Regions from separate parts of the Oceanobacillus kimchii X50 genome, predicted to be linked through region 4. Evidence: predicted binding sites of a transcription regulator. Region 4 holds the regulator's gene; each other region holds the start of a gene.
What was found. The regulator LexA, encoded in region 4, represses DNA repair genes until DNA is damaged. The targets are predictions, from matches to a motif close to CGAACATATGTTCG.
Positions count from the first base shown of each region.

Region 1: a site for LexA is predicted at 1,384-1,397, ahead of C794_RS19760 (YolD-like family protein). Genes of this name have one in related genera too.
Region 2: a site for LexA is predicted at 1,904-1,917, ahead of C794_RS00790 (ImmA/IrrE family metallo-endopeptidase). Genes of this name have one in related genera too.
Region 3: a site for LexA is predicted at 1,649-1,662, ahead of C794_RS07325 (DNA polymerase IV). Genes of this name have one in related genera too.

Region 1 covers NZ_CM001792.1:1,276,389-1,279,593, reverse strand. The annotation lists gene C794_RS06800 (TraB/GumN family protein) at 37-879, opposite strand; gene C794_RS19760 (YolD-like family protein) at 1,026-1,364, opposite strand; gene C794_RS06785 (SNIPE associated domain-containing protein) at 2,553-3,205, opposite strand, start outside.
Region 2 covers NZ_CM001792.1:123,946-127,150, forward strand. The annotation lists gene C794_RS19500 (flotillin family protein) at 1-1,363, opposite strand, end outside; gene C794_RS00790 (ImmA/IrrE family metallo-endopeptidase) at 1,426-1,887, opposite strand; gene C794_RS00795 (helix-turn-helix domain-containing protein) at 2,022-2,393, opposite strand; gene C794_RS00800 (XtrA/YqaO family protein) at 2,560-2,757, shown strand; gene C794_RS00805 (sigma factor-like helix-turn-helix DNA-binding protein) at 2,848-3,205, shown strand, end outside.
Region 3 covers NZ_CM001792.1:1,386,847-1,390,051, reverse strand. The annotation lists gene dacB (D-alanyl-D-alanine carboxypeptidase/D-alanyl-D-alanine endopeptidase) at 1-1,176, opposite strand, end outside; gene C794_RS20395 (YjcZ family sporulation protein) at 1,408-1,503, shown strand; gene C794_RS07325 (DNA polymerase IV) at 1,681-2,931, shown strand; gene C794_RS07320 (peptidylprolyl isomerase) at 3,130-3,205, shown strand, end outside.
Region 4 covers NZ_CM001792.1:1,686,554-1,689,758, forward strand. The annotation lists gene C794_RS21240 (peptidoglycan DD-metalloendopeptidase family protein) at 1-31, shown strand, start outside; gene C794_RS08880 (manganese catalase) at 122-952, opposite strand; gene C794_RS08885 (hypothetical protein) at 1,297-1,557, opposite strand; gene lexA (transcriptional repressor LexA) at 1,688-2,311, opposite strand; gene C794_RS08900 (YneB family resolvase-like protein) at 2,596-3,205, shown strand, end outside.

The DNA.
Region 1 (3,205 bases), 410 kb from region 4:
ATTTAAGTATCATATCTTCTAATCTATTTCATCGTGTTAATAGATACTTTTAACATTATATCCTTTTTCTATAAGTATACTTGGAAAACTTGGGTCAATTACAGTATGTCCAGAACCGACTATTACAAAGTAGGTCTTTCCACTATCACTCTGTAGTATTTCATCTAGTTTGTTTACCATATTAATATTACGAATGTCATTCATTTCTTTGTGATATTCATCATCAGCACGATTAAGATCATTCGTTACAATATTAATTAGCTCTTCCTTACTGCTACTACTATTACTGTGTACCCAGCTATATCCTAATTGGTTAATCCAATCAGCTTGTTGTTCAAATGTTTCTATCGTATGTTCTAACATTTTGACTTGTGTATCTAAATTGTAGCTACTAAAAACATTATATTGATCTTCTACTGTTTCTAATTCAATAATTTCTTTACCATCTTCTAAGGCTCGTTTAAGGAAATATAAATCAACACCATACTCAGGTCTTAAATCGCTTTTCTCCCTGATGAATGCCCCTAGTATACTTTCTATATACCAAGGTTGGTATTTATTAAAGTTCTCTAGAGATAACTCCTGCGCTTCTAAAATACTTGAAAGTTTTTTTAAAGACTTCGGTGACAACACTTTATCCAAATTCATACCTTCACTAAATAACGCCAAATTATTGATTTCTTCTGCATTGACTTCAGGTTCTACTACATTAATTTCAGGAAGGATTACATTTGCACTATCATATGCCTCTTCAGTTGCATTTGCAAGTGGATAGAAATCCTCATGCCCTACATGAATAATCCCTTGTACATACAGAGTTGTCTCACCATTTACTATCTTCCATAGCAATCCACCATTTCCATCATAATCATACGTCATTTTGTCACCATCCCTATTGGTACTCTTCAAAACCTTATATTATCCTTAATAACTCATTATCAACGTAGTGCAATTAATCAGTAAAGTCAAATAAATCGATGTATAACCTAGCCGAAACTAGGCATTCTTCGAGAATAAGGCCTTTTCTATAGAATAGTAACTTTTAAAATCGCATTAAAATTTATTTTTAATTCATGCTCTAAGCCTACCTTTTCAACCACAGTAATATATTGATCTTGGTAATTGATCTTATCAATGTAACCTTTGGTATTATGGTAATCATAATTGTTATAGTACTTTATATTTATTAAAAGATTGTCCTTATGTGCCATCATTAATTGAAATCCGTTTTCTTCTAATTGTTGTTCATCAAGTATAGGCTTCTTCTTTCTGTTTTGTTTTACTTTTAATTGATTTAACATCTCGGTATGTTCAGGCATCATCATAGATGTCCATTTTATTTTACCTCTGTCATTAATACTCATGTTCCTGTTCTCCTTTTAACGAACGTTTGTTCTCATTATATCAATATAATAACAAGTGTAAACACGAAAAAAGTGGAAATCCTGTTAAAATTCGCTTGCTCCTATGTGAACAACTCATTAGAATAGGAAATAAATCAACATATAAGGAATGAAGTTAAATTAGAAAAGAAAATATAAGAGGATATTATGGTTTTAAAATCAAACATATACAAGTTTTTACGTATTTGAAATGATGTTGAGGCTGTGAAGAAAGGAAAGTAGGTAAGCGAATTGGCAGACGAATTACTGGACGTGCTGCAGAAAGATTTTTAAGTAAATTCACTAAAAAACGAATACTAGAAAGAGAGGTTAGTTATGAGTATTGGTAGTTGGGTTGGTATTGTTATAGCTGTTGCAGTTGCATTTGGTTTATTCGATTCAAAGAAAAAGAATAAAAAATAAAACTCCCCTTAGCTATTTTTTGGGGAAAGAAGCATTTTGAAAGTAAGTGGTTTAAAAGTTTATTAGTTTTTATGTATAGAGATTTGAGATAGTGAAAATTTTTGTCAATTAGAAAAAATAATAGTGAACGAGAAACTATCTTCCTATAATGGAGAAATCATTCTTATGGCTAGTTAGAAATCTTGCATGGCGGTTGATGCTTTGAAAGTTTAGATCTTAACAGCATCTTTCGCATATTACTCTGCCAAGTGTATTAGATAAATATAAATACTATTAGATAGGTGATAATTATGAACTCTAACTTAAAGATATATTTTATTGGATTCTTTTTATCCATTCCTATTATGTTTAGCTTAGTCTCTATACTTTGGAAAACCTTTGTAAGCGGAAATCCATTTTCAACAACTTTAATTGACAATTTGGGTATTCTAGGTGTGTATTACTTTATCATAAGTATCGGTTTTACAATATACTTAAAAAAGCTTTAAAAATATATTTACATGTACTCAGAAAAAGACTTCACAATATAAGAAGTGGTTCCTTTGTAAAAAAGGAACCACTAAATAATTAAACAATCCTTAAATAAAATATCCATAGAGCTCATTTATCGCAAGATACTTCATTGTTTTTTTAGGATGCAGTTGACGGTATTTTCTGTAAGAACAGCAAGAAAAAATTAGCAGGTTATCATTGACTGAAATAAATAAAACAAAAAAGCCCTCACTTTTGTGGGGGCTTACCAATAATTTAAGACGCTATTACATTTGTACCCTCATCAATTTTCCCCTCAGATATCTTTAACGATTTGCGATAGTCTTCAGCCTCTGCAATTTTCGTAAATTCAACAGTTTTATCAAAATTGTTCTCAACTACCTCAACAATTTCTTCTAATGTGACATCAAAAAATTCTTTTCTAGTGTTAACTTTATTTACTTGCTTATTAATAAAAGCCTTATGAAGTTTATTCTCTAGGTCTGGGGCATCGTCAGAAAATATCATTGCATGCACATCAAAATTAAAAGGAACTGAAGCACTACCCAACTCATTAATTCTTTCCATAGGTTCTAGCCTTCTAGTCATACCAATCTTGTATATATTTTCACCAAAAGAGCCAATATTTGAGATTATGTACACATACCCCGCTCTTGCATTCTGCTCTCTATAATCAACTACTTCTTTTTCCTTTTTTATCTTTTCAAGTTGCAATTTAATTTCTGCCATCTTTTTCTCAATTTCAATATGAATTTCTGTATTTGCCTCTTCAAGTTGCTTTTTATACTTCTCAAAAGCATTAGTAAAATGTTTTTCATCTTTTTCTAGCTTTTTGCGCTCTTTTTTAATCTCGTCTTGAACCTTTTTCTCCTCACGCATTTGTTCTCTAATCTGTCTCTGCTCTTCTC
Region 2 (3,205 bases), 1.6 Mb from region 4:
GGTGATTAATTTTCGATGCAAGAGCTTGTATGGGTTCTTTTGTATCGGTCGTATTATTTCCCCCTGTAATGCGGTTTAACATTGCATTTAGATCCAAGCCAGTCATTTGTTTTAAGCTATCTTGCATATTGGTCATCATTGATGTAACAGAATTTGGAATGCGATCCATGCCTTTACCGTCGCCATTGTCTAATATGCGGATAGAGTCTACATTGGATATTGGTTCGGATACTGCACGAGCAAATTCTGGAAGCATTTCAATAACCATTTCAAGTAACATAACTTCTTTGTGCTCATCAATTGCTTTCGCACGCTCACGTATTGCTTGAACTTCAGCTTGGCTCTTCTTGGCAATAACTTCTGCCTCTGCTTCTCCTGCACGTTTTTTCGCTTCCGCAGCAGCTTCAGCGCGTTTTACTTCTTCATAGTAATCTGCCTCAGCAGCAGCTCTACGTACTTCTACTTCTTTTTGTTCTAAATCAACTTTGCGTTGTCTCTCTAATAATTGAATGTCTAATTCTTCTTGTTTCTTCTGACGATCAACTTTAAGTCGTTCATTTTCTACTTCTAGAGAGCGTTCTGCTTGTTCTAAGGAGTAGGCAGCTTCGGTTTTCGCTCTCTCTCTATCTGTTTCAGCCTTAATTCTCGCATCGGTAAGTTCTTTTGCTTTTCGAGATTCAGAGATACTGATTTCTTTTTCATAACGTTCAATCTCTACTTGTTCATTCATCTGTGCTTTATGAATTTCCGTTTCTCTTCTATTCGTAGCTTCCGCAATTTCAGCGTGTTTTCTAATTTGTGCAGTTTCTGGTCTACCTAAGTTGGTTAAGTAGTCACTGTTATCTACATCGCGTAAATCAGTAAGACCTAAACTAGTGATACGGAACCCCATATCATCTAATTGCTTTTGTGCGATTTCTGTAACTTGTTGGTTAAAGCTCTCCCGATCATTATTAATATCTTCAACTGTTAATTTTGCTAAAATTGCTCTCATGTTTGCAGCAAGAACTTCAGTAATTTCCTCATCGATTTCATCTTGGTCTTTACCAAGAAATTGTTCAGCATATCTAGCTATACCTTCTAAAGAATCAGCTACCTTTAACATAGCTACAGCTTCTGCTTCAATGGGTACCCCTTTTAATGTATGTACAGTTGGGCTGGTTATTTGTAATTGAAATGCTGTTAAAGGAACCGGTGTAGATGTTTGGAACATTCTTAGGCGGTGTCCACCACCACGAATGACTTTCATATATCTGCCTTCATCGTCTTGGAATATATTTCTTTCTTTTTCTGGGTCCCCGAGCTTTGGACCTGTAATAATTAAAGCAACATTTGAGGGAACAGTCTTATAGCGAAGTTTCATATAGATAAACCACACAATACCCCCAATTATTTCTATAAATTATTTAAATTTATTTAATAAGTTTATAGAATTTGATTTAAGTGGCTATTACTACCGTAAATATGATTTTGTTGATAAATTTCTAGTCGTCGTGAGGCAAATGACTCTGTAACATTAAATGTTCTTGCTATTGATAAAGTGTTAAAGTTTTTTTGTTTCAGTAACATAAATGTTGGTACGCAGAAATGATATGAAAAATTATTTGCTTGATACTCTTGGAGTTCGAAAAACAGAGGGTGCATTGATAACTGATTTCCACAATGCCTTAAGTAATGACACACCTCATGACCAAATTCTTGCCATTGTTGTTCCTTCGTACCTCTACGAAGGATGATTTCATCATTAATTCGAAAAGAAACGTTTCCATAACTTACTTGAATGCCTAAACGCTCTGCAATAGTGGTCATATTTAACTGGGAAGGAGAAGAAATTTTGATTGATTTATAAATGTGCTGGATATAATCTTCTAGGTGTGAGTAATGCATGATTACCTCCGATTTTAGAACATACGTTCTATTTTATGGTATAAAAAAAGGTGCTTTCTTCGTTGCACCTTCTAAGTATTACCTTAATTTGGTAATTATAGTATAAAGTTCTTCCGCGAAAAATGCAATATAGCTTATGCGTTATTTTCTTTCTGACTTTTTTTAAATCTGATGTAGTCATAAACATCTTGGAGATCTTTCGAGGAAAAACTTGCTAAATCATTAAACATTAAATCAGCTTCTGGAAAATCTTCTTGAATTTTTTCAATGAAGTATTGTTTTTCGTCGCTAGTGTTTTGCTTAATTTCATTTGTTCGCCCTAATAAGAAGTCAGTAGAAACTTCAAATATTGAAGCAAATCGACTTAGTTCTTCCCCACGAATTGGTCTATCTCCTGCTTCAATTCGATTCATTACACTAACATTAATTTGAGCTATTTTTGCTAATTCTTTTTGGCTCCAACGTTTTGCTTCGCGTAATTGAATGATACGATCTCCGATATCCATTATTTCATACCACCTATATTTTCTAATTTAGAAATAATTATACCATAATAATTATTAAACTGCTAATTTGTTTCTTTTTTGGAAATTTAACTGTTGACATTTTTAAAATAGAAATGTACTATAAATTTATAATTTCTAAAACAGAAATAACGAGAGGAGGATAAAGATGCGATTAAAAGATATCCTCATTCGAGAAGATCATTTGCCTTATTCCACCGAAGAGAAGGACAAGCCTTTTATTATTGTCTACTCAAAAGGAAAAACAAAGATGTCGTATTTGCCGGATCATGGAGAGACAAAAATCATTACTCATCAAGGAGAAGTAAAACGTGTTCGTTTCGATGAGGGTGAAGAGTTTAAATAGGAATTTGTGCTACCAGCTAACTGGAGGACATGAGATAACGTAACTTACGTTGCTCATGTCCTTTTTTATTTTAAAGGAGGGTTTATTCTAATGGGACGAAAACTTGAAGATAAAAATTGGGTAGATAATTTATTAGCAGAGTACGAATATGGAAAAAAAGCATTAGAGGATATGAAGAAAAGATTAGATCCAGAAGTTGAAATGGAAGAAAAAGATATCAAAGTAATTGATGAAATGATTAAAGATATGTCCTATGCCATGAATTGGATGCATACTGGACGAGAACCTGACAGCTATGGGGGAGTAGATAAACGTTCAGCATATCAGCGTAGAGTTATTTACGATATGGATTTATTACCATCGTTAGATATAGAACCGACGGAAAGAAAGCTTACGGAAAATGAAAAAATCATGATTACGGAGATATTGTTGGTGTTATCTGCTCGAG
Region 3 (3,205 bases), 300 kb from region 4:
CATACGTTCTCGTAAAGTCCCGCCCACCATTCGATTTTGCTCGCCTGCTACAGGTAGAGTATCTAACAGCAAAGGAAACCATTTTTCCGATTGAATTCGATATAATAATTTGGACAACTCATTTGCGGGTAACAAATTACTGTGCGAGATTCCTGAACCGTCCTTAATTTGCAATGTTTCCATATTTACTCCATAGGATTGAATTTGTTCTTTTACTACCTTTAATCCTGCATCCCATGTACCTTCTCCATATACAAAACGCCCCATTTCTTTTACAAGTATTTCTCCAATTCCATTATTACTTAATTTCATAAATGGAATTAAGATCTCTGCTAATTTTGGAGAAGAATGTTTACATATACACATGGTGTTGTTTGGAACGGCTTTTCCTGTTTTAGATTTTCCTTTAATCGTTATTCCCATTTCTTTTAATGTTTGAACAAATGTATCTACTACATAATCCGTCGATCTCCATACAGCCATCCATTCTTGCCTTACGTCATGATCAACACCGATGTTTCCTTTCATATAAATATGGTTACCACCATGTTCTCTAGTAATACACAATTCTTCTTCTTCAGCTTGAGCTACGGTAACCGCATGGTTCTCTATGGTGACATAAGATGTGTTAGGATATAGTCGATATTGAGGTGGTTCACCCAATTGACTCGGTTGAATAATAATTTTTACAGATCCAGTATCATAATCCTCGTCAGGCGATATTGTTAATGCTGATACTTCCGCTCCATAATAATATTGTGCATCCGACCAAATTAAATCTTCCGATAAACGTATATCATCGTACCATGTATCATCCCCAATAATTCTACCTGTAATTGTTCTGATACCATACTTGTAGAGAATAGCTGCAAACTTCTGATAATCATTAATTTGCAAGGTAGGATCACCTTTGCCAACGATATAGACATCTCCTTCCCACACATCCCCAACAAGTTTTCCGTCCAATCTTATCTCCGTCGAAAATTTATAGTCCGGTCCTAATATTCGTAAAGCAGCTACAGTAGTTAGGATCTTCATATTCGAAGCTGGATGCAGTCGAATATCTCCATTATGACTTAGATAAATATCTCCCGTGTCTGCAGAACGAATACTAAGACCAAGTATCCCACCTGCCCATTTTTTCTGTTTACTGATATATGTTAAAAGCTCTTCCATTACTCCCACTCCTGTTCTCAAGTGAAAAACATACCTTTATTTAATTATATTTCTACAGAAACCAATGAGATTCCTTTTTAATCGTAAACTTATGCGGGTCTTAATTCATATGGTGCTAAACGGATGATCTACACTTTTCTTGTAATTTTTATGTCCATGACTAGTGAATCGGCCCTCCCTGTTCTTTATTTCCGCACATATAATAGCCATATATCGTAGGAGGTGGTAAGTATGAGCGAATATGAAAAACGTGGTGAATTTGGCTTTACTTTTTTGGTAGTATTATTTATTTTGCTTATCATTGTCGGCGGCTCTTACTGGTACTAGTAAAATCGAACCCCTCTTCATGATTAAAAATTCTTTCCTCCTCTCGTATGTCGGATTGAAGGATGCTTCCTGCATCCTTTTTTTATTTCTTGTTATTTCCCTGTAACAAATTTCCATTGTTATTTTTTATTGTTCTACATATAATAGAACATACGTTCTTATGAAAGGATGATAATCATGGATTATTCCAGTTATCCACGTAATGATGTTCTATGTATCGACATGCGTTCATTTTATGCGAGCGTGGAAGCAGTCAAACTCAATTTAGATCCAATGAAAGTAATGCTTGCTGTTGTTGGCGATCCAAATCGATCAGGGAGTATTGTACTTGCCGCTTCTCCTGAGTTAAAGCGACGTTATGGAATAAGTAATGTAAGTCGTTTTTTTGAATTACCAGATGACCCGGAAATTCATATTGTCCCTGCCCATATGGCGGATTATATACACATGTCTTTACAAATTACTGATTTACTGCAGCAATATGCACCTTTGGAAGCTATTCATCCTTATTCTGTAGACGAAGTGTGGATTACAGTCAACGGTTTACAACACTTATTTGGAACGCGAGAAGAAATTGCGAAAAAAATAAAAGCGGATATTTTAGATTCCTTTGGCATTACTTGTTCCATTGGAATTGGAGATAATAAATTTTTAGCTAAAGTTGTCATGGATCTTCATGCAAAGAAACAAGGAATTGCAGAATGTACGTATGAAGATGTAGAAGAAAAACTTTGGCCTCATCCGATTGAATCCATCTGGGGAATTGGCGGACGAATGAAGCGAAATTTGAATCGAATGGGAATTATTACGTTAGGTCAGCTTGCTAATTATAATCTTGACCATTTAAAGAAACGATTCGGAGTAATGGGGGAGCAACTTTATTGGCATGCGTGGGGAATTGATTTAAGTCCTGTGTTCGGAGATTTTTCAAAACAAGAACAAAAGGGTTTTGGCCATGGTATATCTTTGCTACGCGATTATACAAAAGAAGATATTCCTTACTGTATTCTCGACCTCTGCGAAGAAGTATGTCGAAGAGCACGTACAGCAAATAAATCAGGTAGGACCATTCATTTAGGAATTTCTTATTCAAAAGAAACCGGCGGAGGATTTTCTCGATCACAATCCATTGATCTTCCAACAAACATTACCTTAGATGTCTATGATATTTGCATGCAGCTATTTAATAAATTTTACGATGGTAAAAGTATGGTTCGTCACGTATATGTAACACTAACCAACCTTAGAGACAAGCAAGAAACACAGCTGGATTTATTTGAAGATCGTACAAAGAAAAATGATATTGGATATGTCATGGATGCAATCCGTGATAAATATGGATCCACTTCCATCCTTCGTGCATCAAGTTATACCCAAGCTGGGATCACTATCGAACGAAGCAAAAAAATTGGTGGGCACTACGCTTAATATAAAGCGAAACTTCATTTAGTGAGATACTACTATCCCATACATACGGGATAAACTAAAGCACATTCTAAATTCCAATCATGTAAAAATCCATGCTATAATGACATTAAAGTGAGACTATGTAAGCAATATTTATCCAAGTGTTAGCGTCCGTCATCACATACATTGGACAATTATTAAAGATAAAGGAGAACTAAAATGAAGCAAAGATATCTATTTATAATAATACTAATGATTACTTTTCTTTTATCAGCATGCTCTGATACTGAAGAAA
Region 4 (3,205 bases):
AAAAGTTACTTGGGAGAAATTATTTTTGTAAGTCTAAATTGTATTAATAAACATCAAAGTTTGGTGAATATTAACTTTGATGTTTATTAATTACATGTAATTTATTTTAAGTAGGGGTTTTCTACATTTTAGATGGGGGTGTATTGTAATATAGTGGAGGAGCTGGTGGTAATTTAGGTGCACTTCCCCAAAAAACGGGTTCACTTACATATTTATATTCTCCTCTTCCATCAAAACTTGGGCCATGTGCCCACCTACCTTTTTTACTTTCTTCGCCTTCTGAGAAATTAAATAGTGTATATGATACTTCTTGAAATTCTTTTGATCTAGGGAAAGTTGAAGGAACCACGATATCATTCTCACGTTCTTCGAGCTCTCTTATCGCAGCAAACCACTGATTTTGATGATATGTATCTCTTGCAATAAGAAAAGATAACATATCTCTTACACCTGGATCATCGGTCATATTATATAAGCGAGTGACTTGTAATCTTCCTTGTGACTCCGCAGTAAGGTTAGCACGAAAGTCCGCTAATAAATTCCCGCTGGAAATGATGAAATTTGCAGTCCATCGATTTCCATTGCTATCTGCTGGCATTGCTCCAAGTCCACTAACAATCGCATGTTGTGGGTTAGAACCCCCTAATATAGCTGCTAGAGCAGGATCTGTGTCATAAGCATTCTGCTGCGTCTCAAATGGTGCATCGTTTAATAACCTAGCTATCATTGTAGCTAACATTTCTACATGACCAATTTCTTCTGTTCCAATATCAAATAACAAATCACGATATTTAGGCTCTGCTCTACTGTTAAATCCCTGGAATAAATATTGCATCATTACACTAATTTCTCCATACTGTCCACCAAGTACCTCTTGTAATTTTCTAGCAAATACGGGATCAGGCCTACTTGGTTTTGCCTCGAATTGCAATTCTTTAAAATGATAAAACAATGCTTATTCCTCCTTCCATATAATAAACAATTAAGTATATGCAGATAAAAAGTCGAATATTCTATACTAAACACATTGTTACACAATAAATTTTAAGTATAAGGAGAAGTTGTATAAGATTAAAATATCTCTTTGAAAATAATTTGAATGTTGATACCGGTAGTCCAGTTTACTAGACGTTTAGTATGGGAATTATAAAATAGAATTACTGAGCTAAATGTGTTTTATTACCATTGTTTCTGATTTTTAGAGGGAGATATTAATAACTTGCGGTAATTAAAAATAGTTTTTATATAGTTATTACAGTAATCTAACTTACTTATATTATTAGTTATTTAATAAATTCATAGAATGAATACGGTGATTTGGTACCATGTAGCCAAAGCGATTAATAATCCGGCAGATCCTAATTTTAGAATATTTTCTTTTGACTTAATTTTTTTAGTTTCGATTACTTCTAACGTAGTAACGATGATTAAGATTATACATAAGAAAGGTAATGTTAAAAAATCTACATACTTAGTTAGATAATATATCCCTAGAACCATTGCTATAAGGGCAGTTGGAATATAAAAACTTCGTCGTTGATAGAATTTATCTGACATTTCATTTCTCTCCTTTCATTTCTTAATATTATAATATTAGTGTAATTCTAGATTTATGTACAAACTATGCAGACGGATAAATTCTATCGATATAAAAAGAGTTTAGCTATAGAAAGCCAAACTCTTTTTATTAGAAAATATTTCGATATAGACCTATCACTTTTCCAAGAACTGTTACATTCTCATAAAATAAAGGTTCCATTGTAGCGTTTTCTGGTTGTAGTCGTATACGTTTTTCTTCTTTAAAAAATCGTTTTACTGTTGCTTCATTTTCCTCAGTCATTGCTACAACAATCTCTCCATTTAATGCTGTGTTTTGTTGTTTAACAATTACCATGTCTCCATCTAAAATGCCTGCCTCAATCATACTTTCACCATCAATTATAAGTACAAATACATTATCGTCTGGACCGGCACTCGAACTTGGAATTGGAACAAATTCTTCGATATTTTCAACCGCTGTAATTGGTATCCCTGCAGTAACTTTACCAATTACAGGTGCATAACGTGCTTCGTCTTTTGGAAGCTGTTGTTCCATTTCTGGATCAATAATTTCAATTGCTCTTGGCTTAGTAGGATCTCTTCGTATGTATCCTTTGTTTTCTAACCTTTCTAAATGCCCGTGAACAGTTGAGCTGGAAGCGAGTCCAACTGCTACAGCAATTTCTCGAACTGATGGTGGATATCCTTTTAACTTTACTTCGCTTTTAATAAAGTCAAAAATCATTTGTTGTCTTTTTGATAGTTTCGTCATCAAACGTTCACCTCTAGCATAGGTTTTTATTAATGATAGTTTATCATTTTACTATTAAATAAGCAAACACTCGTTCTAATTTTTGTTGACAAGATCATATGTTCGGTATATACTTTGAATCAAATAGGAACAATTGTTCGATAAACGGATGAAAGGAGCTTTTAATTATGCTGAAGAAAATTACTAGAACCGATGCATTCTATGTGATAGCATTTGCTTTAGCGCTCGCTTTTTTATATTTCTCTATGGTAACGAGCGGTTAATTAAACAGGAGGAAGTTAGGATTGAAAGCAGTAGTATATTGTCGAGTCAGCACGGATAAACATACACAAGAGTCTTCCCTTATACGCCAACGGGAGGAATTGCAATCATTAGCAAACAAGCTAAACTTTACGGTTATTGATTGTATTGAAGAGCAGGCAAGCGGGTACGATATCGAACGAGAAGGACTCTTTCAACTTCTCGAATATTTTTCAAGTAAAGAAGCGGATTGTTTATGTATTCAAGATGAAACTCGTTTAGGTAGAGGGAATACAAAAATTGCACTTTTTCATCAATTAGCTAAGCTAAATATCCCTATATATACTGTAGCTCATGAAGGTGAATTGGTACTGAATGAAGCCGATTCGATGGTATTACAAATTGTTGGAATTGTAGAAGAATATCAGAGGAAAATTCAAAATATGAAAATAAGAAGAGGAATGCGAAGAGCAGTACGTGAAGGATATCGACCTGAAAAAAATTTAAAACAAATTAATCAGTCTCCTGGTAGAGATCGAACGGAAGTGCCCATTGAAGAAATTGTTCGATTGCGGCAGAATGGGTTAACATTTAATGAAATTACAAAGGTGCTCAATGGTTTAGATTATAACGTTTCAAAAGCTACTGTACACC